Linked DNA regions of Victivallis sp. Marseille-Q1083. The main gene of each other region encodes a partner of the protein of the gene in region 3 in a complex. Links are inferred from orthologs where the notes say so. Each region holds a gene or a part of one and is shown on either strand. Other genes may lie near its edges.

What was found.
Region 1: the proteins of accD (region 3) and accC are in contact, whole or in part, in a solved structure (PDB 8UXZ), measured with the Escherichia coli proteins. The link is inferred for Victivallis sp. Marseille-Q1083 from one-to-one orthologs.
Region 2: the proteins of accD (region 3) and accB are in contact, whole or in part, in a solved structure (PDB 8UXZ), measured with the Escherichia coli proteins. The link is inferred for Victivallis sp. Marseille-Q1083 from one-to-one orthologs.

What each region holds. Positions count from the first base shown.
Region 1 is NZ_CAHJXL010000001.1:2,292,040-2,297,669, forward strand. Bases 2,713-5,630 are described here. They hold accC (acetyl-CoA carboxylase biotin carboxylase subunit), read right to left. Parts: upstream 4,903-5,630; coding sequence 3,523-4,902; downstream 2,713-3,522. Other genes in these bases: HWX74_RS09375 (hypothetical protein), read right to left, coding at 2,713-2,963; HWX74_RS09380 (Asp23/Gls24 family envelope stress response protein), read right to left, coding at 3,049-3,489; accB (acetyl-CoA carboxylase biotin carboxyl carrier protein), read right to left, coding at 4,929-5,390; aroQ (type II 3-dehydroquinate dehydratase), read right to left, coding at 5,396-5,630. Outside these bases: rplS (50S ribosomal protein L19), read right to left, coding at 1-144; tRNA (guanosine(37)-N1)-methyltransferase TrmD, read right to left, coding at 163-897; HWX74_RS09360 (KH domain-containing protein), read right to left, coding at 901-1,230; rpsP (30S ribosomal protein S16), read right to left, coding at 1,277-1,639; HWX74_RS09370 (nucleoside triphosphate pyrophosphatase), read right to left, coding at 1,907-2,482; more of HWX74_RS09375, read right to left, coding at 2,445-2,712. UniProt on the Escherichia coli protein: This protein is a component of the acetyl coenzyme A carboxylase complex; first, biotin carboxylase catalyzes the carboxylation of the carrier protein and then the transcarboxylase transfers the carboxyl group to form malonyl-CoA.
Region 2 is NZ_CAHJXL010000001.1:2,295,699-2,298,471, forward strand. It holds accB (acetyl-CoA carboxylase biotin carboxyl carrier protein), read right to left. Parts: upstream 1,732-2,773; coding sequence 1,270-1,731; downstream 1-1,269. Other genes in the region: accC (acetyl-CoA carboxylase biotin carboxylase subunit), read right to left, coding at 1-1,243; aroQ (type II 3-dehydroquinate dehydratase), read right to left, coding at 1,737-2,195; HWX74_RS09400 (solute:sodium symporter family transporter), read right to left, coding at 2,369-2,773. UniProt on the Escherichia coli protein: This protein is a component of the acetyl coenzyme A carboxylase complex; first, biotin carboxylase catalyzes the carboxylation of the carrier protein and then the transcarboxylase transfers the carboxyl group to form malonyl-CoA.
Region 3 is NZ_CAHJXL010000002.1:274,960-277,940, reverse strand. It holds accD (acetyl-CoA carboxylase, carboxyltransferase subunit beta), read right to left. Parts: upstream 1,925-2,981; coding sequence 1,076-1,924; downstream 1-1,075. Other genes in the region: HWX74_RS17155 (lysophospholipid acyltransferase family protein), read right to left, coding at 2,023-2,981.

The DNA.
Region 1 (5,630 bases), on a different replicon or contig from region 3:
GGCGATGACCGTACCGGCAAACACCTGAATGCGTTCCGTGTTGCCTTCGACGATTTTCACGAAAACCTTGACGTTGTCGCCGATATTGAAATCCGCGACATTCTCCTTCAAACCTTCGTTGCGGATCTTGTCCAATATGTTCATTTCAACTTGCCTCCAAGTTTATTTATTTTGTCCATTCCAACTTTCTCCGGAAGAATCCGATTCTTCACTCCGCTGCGCCCGGTAACGTTCCCACAAATCCGGCCGCAATTCCCGTGTCAGCGTTTCCGAACAGGCCCGCCGCCAGGCGGCTATCCTGCCGTGATCGCCGGACAACAGAATCTCCGGCACTTTCATGCCGCGGTATTCCGGCGGCCGCGTATACTGCGGATACTCCAGCAGTCCCTGCGAGAAGGATTCCTCCTGACTGGACTCGTCCTTGCCGAGCACCCCCGGCAACAGCCGCGAGATCGCATCCGCCATCACCATCGCCGCCAGGTTGCCGCTGGTCAGGATGTAATCGCCGATCGAAATTTCCCGGTCGATCACTCCAGTCCGCACCCGCTCGTCGACGCCCTCATAATGGCCGCAGACGATCACCAGATGCTCCAGCCCTGCCAGCTCCGCCGCCATTTCCTGGTCGAATTTCCGGCCGCGCGGTGAAGTCATCACCACCAGCGTTTCCGCTTCGCGCAACGCTTCGACGCATTCGAACAGCGGTTCCACTTTCATCAGCATCCCCGGCCCGCCGCCGTACGGCTTGTCATCCACCGTTCCGCGCTGGTCGTGGGAGAACTCCCGCAGATCAACCGCTCTGATCTCAAGCAGGCCGTTCTTCACCGCCCGCCCGATGATGCTGCTGCCCAGCGGGCCCGGATAAATTTCCGGGAAGAGCGTTACCACATCGATGCGCACTTTTCAGTCAACAACCTCGACTGTCACCCGTTTCTGCAAGCGTCCGGCCGCACCGCTGACCAGCGAACGAATCGCCATGATGGTTTTGCCGCGCCGGCCGACAATCTTGCCGATGTCTTCTTTCTTGCAGTCGATTTTAATAACATAAGCTTCTTCCGTCGATTCCGAACTGATCCGGACCGCATCGGGCGCATCCACCAGCGCGCGCACCACATAGTCGACAAAATGTTCGAGATCCTGCAGGCCGCCTTCGCTTTTGACTTTGACTGCCGCCGCGCCGTCGGATGACGCGCCATTGTCGCCGATCAGAAGCTTTAAGATTGCTTTTAACACTTTACTGTTTCCTTATCCGCGGCTAGGCCGCAAACCGTTCTTATCGTCAGGCTTCCGGAGCAGCGGCTGCGGCTGCTTCCGCTTCCGCTTTTGCCTTGGCTTCCGCCTCGGCCTTCGCTTTGGCCTGGGCCTTCTTGGACAATGCCTGCGGTTTGACCTTGTCTTTCAGGGATTTGCCATTTTTCGCCCGGTCGATGATCGCCGCCACCGTCTCGCTGACCGCCGCGCCGACTCCCGTCCAGTATTCCACCCGGTCCAGCGCCACTTTTTCCTGTTTGCCGCGCGGGTCGTAGAAGCCCAACTCTTCGATCGCCCGGCCGTCACGGGCGGAGCGCACATCCATCACGACGATCCGGAAGCAGCTCTTGTTGCGCGTCCCGGTTCTCTTCAACCTGATTTTTACAGCCATTTTCTTTCCTTTTGTTTGAAACTGTTCGTTTCTCAACCGGTTCGTCCGACCCAACCGGACCCAAACGAACATTCGCCTGAGTCGATCGAACTACTTCCGATTCTTTGGCCGGGCCAGGCATCCACCTGACGACTGGCCCGGAGAAATCATAATATATCATCACTAAATGATTCTGCAAGAGGATTTTTCGAAAGGCGAAGGAAAATCGGAAAAAATATCCGGCGCTGTCTCGGGGGCAACGGTGAAAAAATTGCCCGTCGATCCGGGTTAAAGGTTCAAATGATTCAGCTCCAGCAGCAGCCGCCCGGTCGGCAGGCCGATGACATTTTCGCGGTCGCCGTCGATTTGCTGGATGAGCAGTTCGCCGTGGTCCTGGATGGCGTAGGCGCCCGCTTTGTCCAGCACCGGCACCGCCTGGAGATATTGATCGATCACCGCTGCGGAGACCGCCTTGAACCGGACTCGGGTGGTGACGGCGAATTGCCGCTCCAGCCGCAGTTCGGCACAGCAGATCGCTACCGCGGTGATCACTTCATGAACGTTGCCGGCCAGTTTGTGCAAGATTGCCGCCGCCTCGGCCAGGTCGCGCGGTTTGCCGATGATTTCATCCCGGTACAGAATAACCGTATCGGCGCCGATGACCACGGCCGCCGGGTACAGCTTGCCCACCTGTTCCGCTTTGCGCAACGCATTGATTTCCGGGACCCGGCGTGGTTCCGGGGCGCTGCTGATTTCCGGCGTCTCTGCCGTCACGACGGTGAAATCGACGCCGTGTTGCCGCAGCAGTTCCTGCCGGCGCGGCGATTTAGAGGCCAGCAGCAGGCGGCGGTTCATGAAACGCATGTTCAGTGGTTTTCGGCAATGCTTCGTCGTGGCCGACATTGCCGACTTCCAGGCGGATGTCCCGGATGGCGTCGATGCCCAGCTGCTGCAGCAGAACTTCCTGGATCCGCTGTTTGAAGGCGGCCGAATAATCCGGCAGCCGGCCGCCCCGGGCGTCGAAATCGAAACCGACCCGCAATGAAAAGACGCTGCGGCGTTCGTACAGCCGTACCCGGTTGATGGCGATGTATGGAAATTCGCTCTGCAAGGCGCCGAGCGCCGAGCGGATCGCTGCCCGGGATACGAACAGTTCGCCATTTTCCTGCGGCAGCACGATGCCGGGCGTGTTCCGGTAGCGGAAGCTCGACACAATCAAAGTCCGCAACACCAGCAAGCCGATCAGACAGAGCACCGTCACCGCCACGCCGGTCAGATAGCCCCGGTTGAATTCGCCGGTCAACAGCGTTCGCCAGTCGGTCAACTGCATCCAAAAATCCGACATCGTTCACCCTCTTAATTTGAAAGATACCCGAAATACAGCTCGTTCCGGCCGGTTTCATGCCGCCGGCCGGAACCTTGCCGCGGCGTTATTCCGCTTCCGTTTCCGGCGTTTCTTCCGGGAGTTCTTCGATTTCCTGCACCAGCACGTTGACTTCCGTCACCGTCGTCCCGGTGGTGGCTTCGACCTGCTCGATGACGGCGCGCTGCACCGCTTCGGCGACGACCGGAACCTTGAACCCGATTTTGATGTTCAATTTGACTTCGACGGCGACTTTCGGCGCCCCTTCTTCCTGCTTGATGATCGTGATGGCGCGGTCCTGGATTTTCCGGCTGCCGACGATTTCGGCGATGTTGTCGACAAAGGTGCTGCCGGCCAGCCGGGAGACACCTTCGACGTTCAATGCGGCCCGGCGCACCAGCGAAGAAATGACATTGTCATGAATCTGGACACTGCCGAGTTCCGAAGTCTGTTCCACCACTGCGGTCGGACTTTTGGCCGGACGTTTTGCTTCCTGAGCCTCTTTCATAGTGCACACTCCTGAATTTGTTTGCGCGTACAATTACGCTTTTTCTTCCTGGTTGATTTCCACTTTTCCGATATCCTGCATCATCCGTTCGATAAAGCCGGTATCGAATTTCCCGGCTTTGAAATCCTTGTTGGCCAGGATTTTCTGGGTGAACGGGATGGTGGTCTTGACTCCTTCGACGACGAATTCGCTCAACGCCCGCTGGCAGCGGGCCAGCGCCTGCGTCCGGTCCGCGCCGCGAATGATCAGTTTGGCGATCATGCTGTCGTAATACGGCGGTATCCGGTATCCGGCGAAAACATGGGAATCCAGCCGCACGCCGATGCCGCCGGCCGGGATGAATTTTTCCACCAGGCCGGGGGAGGGGGTGAAATTGCGGTCGGGGTTTTCGGCGTTGATCCGGCATTCGATGACATGGCCGGTAAATTTGATATCCCGCTGGCGGAACGGGAGCCGTTCGCCGGCGGCGATGCGGATCTGCTCCTTGATGATGTCGATGCCGGTCAGCTCCTCGGTCACCGGATGTTCCACCTGGACGCGGGTATTCATCTCCATGAAATAAAACTCGCCGCTGTCGGTCAACAGAAATTCAATGGTGCCGGCATTGGTGTAGTTGGCCGCCTTGGCCGCTTTGACCGCCGCGGTGCCCATCTTCTCCCGCAGGCGCGGATTCAGCGCCGGCGACGGCGACTCTTCGATCAATTTCTGCTGGCGGCGCTGAATGCTGCAGTCGCGTTCGCCCAGATGAACCACATTGCCGTAGTTGTCGGCCAGAATCTGAAATTCGATGTGGCGCGGGTTGATCAGGAATTTTTCCATATACATCGCGCCGTCGCCGAAGGCATTTTCCGCTTCGGTTTTGGCGGCGTGGTAGCCCTGGATCAAACTGGCGTCGTTGTGGGCGATCCGCATGCCGCGTCCGCCGCCGCCGGCCGATGCTTTGATGATGACCGGATACTTCAGCGTGTGCGCCGTTTTCAACGCGTCGCTTTCGCTCAAAATCAGGCCCTCGCTGCCCGGCGTGGTCGGCACGCCGGCTTTTTTCATCGTATCGCGGGCCACCGCTTTGTCGCCCAGCGCCCGCATCGCTTCCGGCGTCGGGCCGATGAAAGTGATCTTGTGCTTGCGGCACGCTTCGGCAAAATAGGCGTTCTCAGCCAGAAAACCGTAACCGGGATGCACCGCTTCGACGTCGCTGATCGCCGCCACGCTCAGAATACGGTCGATCAACAGGTAACTGGCGCCGGGCGCCGCCGGGCCGATGCAGTAGGCTTCATCGGCCATTTGAACCGGCAGGCTGTCCCGGTCCGCCTGGGAATAAACCAGGACCGACTGGATGCCCAGCTCCTTGCAGGCGCGGATGATGCGCAGCGCAATCTCACCCCGGTTGGCAATTAAAATCTTGTTAAACATCAAGTAATTTCCTGAACAATATTTACTTATTCGATGACGAACAACGGCTGGCCGTATTCCACCGCCTGGCCGTTCTCGACCAGGACGTCTTTGATCACACCGGCTTTTTCCGCCTTGATTTCATTCATCACTTTCATCGCCTCGATGATCGCCACCGTCGTTTCCGCCGTCACCTTGTCGCCGATCTGGATGAACGGCTTGGCATCCGGCGAACCGGCGCGGTAGAAGGTGCCGACCAGCGGCGCATCGATCGTATTCAAAGGCGCATTGTTCTGCTCCGCAGTTGGAACGGTGACCGGCACCGGGACTGCCGCCGGAGCCGGCAGCGTGGCGGAAACCAGCGGCACGGCTGGTGCCGGTGCCGAAATGGCGACCTGGGTGCCGCCGCGTTTGATGCAAAGATTGTATTCTTCCGCTTCGATCTTGAATTCGGTCAAATCATTTTCCGACATCAATTTGACGATCGTCTTGATTTCTTCGATTTTCATAATTATCAATTTCCTTTTTTCTCTGCTTTTTCAATTAGATGATGGTACAACGCCGCAAAGGCCAGTTCGTAGCTGTAGGCGCCGAAACCGGCAATGATGCCGAGGCATCCCGCGGCGGTAATGGATTGATGGCGAAAGGCCTCGCGGCCGGTGATGTTGCTCAGGTGGATTTCGACGGCCGGCAGCCGGACCGCTTTCAGCGCATCGAGGATGGCGATGCTGGTGTGGGTGTAGGCCGCC
Region 2 (2,773 bases), on a different replicon or contig from region 3:
CTCCTTCGACGACGAATTCGCTCAACGCCCGCTGGCAGCGGGCCAGCGCCTGCGTCCGGTCCGCGCCGCGAATGATCAGTTTGGCGATCATGCTGTCGTAATACGGCGGTATCCGGTATCCGGCGAAAACATGGGAATCCAGCCGCACGCCGATGCCGCCGGCCGGGATGAATTTTTCCACCAGGCCGGGGGAGGGGGTGAAATTGCGGTCGGGGTTTTCGGCGTTGATCCGGCATTCGATGACATGGCCGGTAAATTTGATATCCCGCTGGCGGAACGGGAGCCGTTCGCCGGCGGCGATGCGGATCTGCTCCTTGATGATGTCGATGCCGGTCAGCTCCTCGGTCACCGGATGTTCCACCTGGACGCGGGTATTCATCTCCATGAAATAAAACTCGCCGCTGTCGGTCAACAGAAATTCAATGGTGCCGGCATTGGTGTAGTTGGCCGCCTTGGCCGCTTTGACCGCCGCGGTGCCCATCTTCTCCCGCAGGCGCGGATTCAGCGCCGGCGACGGCGACTCTTCGATCAATTTCTGCTGGCGGCGCTGAATGCTGCAGTCGCGTTCGCCCAGATGAACCACATTGCCGTAGTTGTCGGCCAGAATCTGAAATTCGATGTGGCGCGGGTTGATCAGGAATTTTTCCATATACATCGCGCCGTCGCCGAAGGCATTTTCCGCTTCGGTTTTGGCGGCGTGGTAGCCCTGGATCAAACTGGCGTCGTTGTGGGCGATCCGCATGCCGCGTCCGCCGCCGCCGGCCGATGCTTTGATGATGACCGGATACTTCAGCGTGTGCGCCGTTTTCAACGCGTCGCTTTCGCTCAAAATCAGGCCCTCGCTGCCCGGCGTGGTCGGCACGCCGGCTTTTTTCATCGTATCGCGGGCCACCGCTTTGTCGCCCAGCGCCCGCATCGCTTCCGGCGTCGGGCCGATGAAAGTGATCTTGTGCTTGCGGCACGCTTCGGCAAAATAGGCGTTCTCAGCCAGAAAACCGTAACCGGGATGCACCGCTTCGACGTCGCTGATCGCCGCCACGCTCAGAATACGGTCGATCAACAGGTAACTGGCGCCGGGCGCCGCCGGGCCGATGCAGTAGGCTTCATCGGCCATTTGAACCGGCAGGCTGTCCCGGTCCGCCTGGGAATAAACCAGGACCGACTGGATGCCCAGCTCCTTGCAGGCGCGGATGATGCGCAGCGCAATCTCACCCCGGTTGGCAATTAAAATCTTGTTAAACATCAAGTAATTTCCTGAACAATATTTACTTATTCGATGACGAACAACGGCTGGCCGTATTCCACCGCCTGGCCGTTCTCGACCAGGACGTCTTTGATCACACCGGCTTTTTCCGCCTTGATTTCATTCATCACTTTCATCGCCTCGATGATCGCCACCGTCGTTTCCGCCGTCACCTTGTCGCCGATCTGGATGAACGGCTTGGCATCCGGCGAACCGGCGCGGTAGAAGGTGCCGACCAGCGGCGCATCGATCGTATTCAAAGGCGCATTGTTCTGCTCCGCAGTTGGAACGGTGACCGGCACCGGGACTGCCGCCGGAGCCGGCAGCGTGGCGGAAACCAGCGGCACGGCTGGTGCCGGTGCCGAAATGGCGACCTGGGTGCCGCCGCGTTTGATGCAAAGATTGTATTCTTCCGCTTCGATCTTGAATTCGGTCAAATCATTTTCCGACATCAATTTGACGATCGTCTTGATTTCTTCGATTTTCATAATTATCAATTTCCTTTTTTCTCTGCTTTTTCAATTAGATGATGGTACAACGCCGCAAAGGCCAGTTCGTAGCTGTAGGCGCCGAAACCGGCAATGATGCCGAGGCATCCCGCGGCGGTAATGGATTGATGGCGAAAGGCCTCGCGGCCGGTGATGTTGCTCAGGTGGATTTCGACGGCCGGCAGCCGGACCGCTTTCAGCGCATCGAGGATGGCGATGCTGGTGTGGGTGTAGGCCGCCGGATTGAGCAGAATGCCGTCGACGCCTTCCGCCGGGGCGCGGCCGATGGCGTCGACGATGGCGCCCTCGTGATTGGATTGGAAACAGACGACTTCAACTGATCGGTCCGCACCGAGCCGTTGTAAACGGCCGTTGATGCCGTCCATCGTCGTATTCCCGTAAATTTCCGGTTCACGACGGCCGAGCAACTGCAAATTAGGTCCGTGTATGACTAAAATTTTCATGAAAGTTAATATAATACAATTTCAACCGTTTTTCCAATAGCAATCGTTTTTTATGGTTTTTTTTCGAATTATCAATCGGTTACAGCAAGACCGCCCCGGCGGGAATACAGGCAAAAAATTGCGGAACGGCCCCGGCCGTTCCGCAATAACACGTCGCAAAGTTGTTCTGCCGGTCACTCGACCAGCTGGGTCGCGATCGGCGTTTCCGCCGGCACGTCCTGCAGCACGCTGAAATCGGCGAACCAGACATAAATCGCCGCGACGACAACCAGCAGCAGCACGCCGATGTGCACCGCGTATTTCCACGGCGTCATATCGACCGCCCTGGCTTCATATTGCACCCAGGCTTCCTTCAATGGGCGGACGGCGCCATAGAGGTACATGCCGGCGACCAGCAGTACGAAAACGACGCTGATGAAATGGTATTTCTGCATCTGAACGACATATTCTTTGATGCCCGGCATGAAGTAGCCGATGGCGATGACGGCGACACCGGCGACCAATGCGACGTTGGCGGCGATGGCCGGCACCCGCTTCGACAGCATGCCGACGACGACGACCGCCAGAATCGGAATGAA
Region 3 (2,981 bases):
GGGGTAAGCCGTAATTCCTGTCTGGTCATTTTATAGTTTAAGGTCGGCGAAGGCGTCGCCGAGACTGCCGAGCGCTTCTCCGGCTTTCGGACGCGGAGCATGGTTCTGATTCGATTCGGTCCGCTCCTGGGGACCGTTGAGCACCTTGCGCTGAATGTCGAAAATTTTCTGCAAACCGCTTTCCGCCAAATCCAGCAACTGATAGAACTGCTGACGGGAAAACGGCTGTTTTTCCGCCGTCCCCTGAATTTCAACGAAACGGCCGGATTCGGTCATCACCACATTCATATCCACTTCCGCCCGGGAATCCTCTTCGTAACACAAGTCGAGAATCGGTTCGCCGTTGACGATGCCGACGCTGACCGCCGCGATGCTTTCCTTCAACGGATTGGCGGAGAAATTGCGCTTGGCAAATCCGGTCCGCATCGCCAACTGCAAGGCCATCGCGGCGCCGGTGATGCCGGCGCAACGCGTTCCGCCGTCGGCATCGACGACATCACAGTCGATATACAACGTATTGCATCCCAGCACATCCAAATCGATCACCGAACGCAGGCTGCGGCCGATCAGCCGCTGGATTTCCATCGTCCGGCCGCTCTGCTTGCCGCTGGAAGCCTCCCGTTTGGCCCGGTCGTGGGTAGAGGCCGGCAGCATGCCGTACTCGCAGGTGAGCCAGCCGCCCGGCACATGCTGCGCTTTCATCCAGGCCGGCACTTTCGGTTCACAACTGACGGAACAAATCAATTTGGTCCGGCCCATTTCGATCATCACCGATGCCAAAGGATGCGCCAGATAATCCTTGTTCACCCTGATCCAGCGCAATTGTTCCGCTGTCCGCCCATCAATCCGTTTCATAAAATTCTACCCGTCTTTGGTGTGCCGCGGCCATCCACGCCAGTTGGAACAACCGCCTGAAATGAAAAAGTCGTCGGACCAGAAGACCTGCAGCACCTGCATTGTTGCGTAGAGCTGCTTGGTTCCCCACCTGACTCGGTTGGCACAAATGACAGCGCACAGGGTCCGATCCGACGACAAAATTAAATCAACTTCATCCGCCTTGCCTTTTTACCATACACTACTTTGTGAAATATGCAAGGAAAAGTCCCAATTCCCGGCGAAGATTTTTCCGCTCCACCACCAGATCGATCAATCCCTTCTCCAGCAGAAACTCCGCCGTCTGGAAACCATCCGGCAATTTGGAGTTGGTAGTTTCCTGGATGACCCGCGGACCGGCGAAGCCCACCATCGCATCCGGCTCCGAAATAATCACGTCGCCGAGCGAAGCGAAACTGGCGGTAACCCCGCCATAGGTCGGATTGGTGATCAGCACGATGTAAGGCAGTTTGGCCTCCGCATGGCGGGCCAGCGCCGCACAGGTCTTCGGCATCTGCATCAAACTCAGAATTCCCTCCTGCATCCGGGCGCCGCCGGAAGCGGTCACCAGCACCGCCGGCACCTTGCGCACCGTCGCCTGTTCGATCAAGCGGGTGATCTTCTCGCCGACAACCGATCCCATGCTCGCACCCATAAAGCGGAAGTCCATGACCCCCAGCGCATAGGGAATATGCTCCAGACTGGCGAACCCGCAGATGACCGCTTCGTTCAGGCCGGTTTTCTGCTCGCTCTCCCGCAACCGTTCGACATAAGCGCGGGCATCGACAAAACCGAGCGGATCAAGGGAACGCATGCCGGCTTCCAGCTCGACAAAACTGTTCTCATCGGTCAGCATCGCAATCCGCCGCACCGCATTCATCGGGAAATGATAGGCGCAATGCGGACAGACGCTGAAGTTTTCTTCCAGTTGATCGTTGTACAGCGTACGGCCGCAACGTTTGCATTTCAGCCAGGCGCCATCCGGAATTTCCATCTTTCTGGAGCTGGATTTGACTGTCGTATAAGTTTTTGAACTGCCGAATATCGCCATCGTTTCTGCCTCGCAACCTTCGTTATTATTTCCGGATTCCCGGCGGTGGAATCAGTTGTATCGGATATCGAAAATTTCCTAATATAATTCAAACATCGCTATTTTACAACCGCCGAATCCGCATTTTCGACTGCCGCTGACGCCGTACTTTTCCGATTGATGTTCAGCCAGCGGCGATGCGCCCACATCCATTGTTCAGGGTCCTGCCGGACCATCTCTTCAAAAGCGCTGGTATACTGCTGCGCGATCACCCGGACATCATGCTCGCGATCTCCGGTCGGCTGATATTCAATCATCTTGCCGACCACCAGTTCGAACTCGAAATTGTCACCGCAGCGCCGCGTCAACTGCGGCAGGATCGGAATACCGGTCTTCAAATGCAGCAGCGCCGGCGAAGTGTGCGTCCGGCACGGCTGGCCGAAAAAAACCGTTTCCACCCCTTCGCCACGGGAAGCATGCTGGTCGACCAGCAACGCCACCGTCCGGTGCGCTTTCAAGGCCCGAAGCACCGGCCGGATACCGCCCGACTTGTCGACCAGTTCGTGAATCTTGCTGCGTCGGCCGTGCAGAATCAGTTCACCAATCAACGGATTGCCGAACGGCCGCATCAGCGAAGTCATCGGCAAGCCGGTGAAAGCGGCAAAAGCGGTACCGGCAACCTCCCAGTTGCCGTAATGGCCGGTCGTGATGATGACATTCTGCCGCTGTTCCACCGGTCCGGCGGTCAAGCGCCGAATCGATTCGGGGTCGCCGACCATCCGGATTTTATCGACGGAAAATAACTGATCCATTTTGACAATTTCGGCAAACAGCATGCCGAAATTCTTGTAGACCCGCTTCGCCATCCGCCGGGCCGAGCGTTCATCGGGCGCCACGCCGGCATGCATCAGGTGCTGAACAGTCCGCACCCGGTGCTTCCTGTCGAAATAAAACATCACGCCGAAGATGCCGCGAATCAGCCGGTAGGCAACCTTGAGCGGCAACAGATGGACGAATTGATACAGAAGCCAGACCGGTATATATTCCACCCAGATGCGAAAGGCGCTTTTCTGCCGTT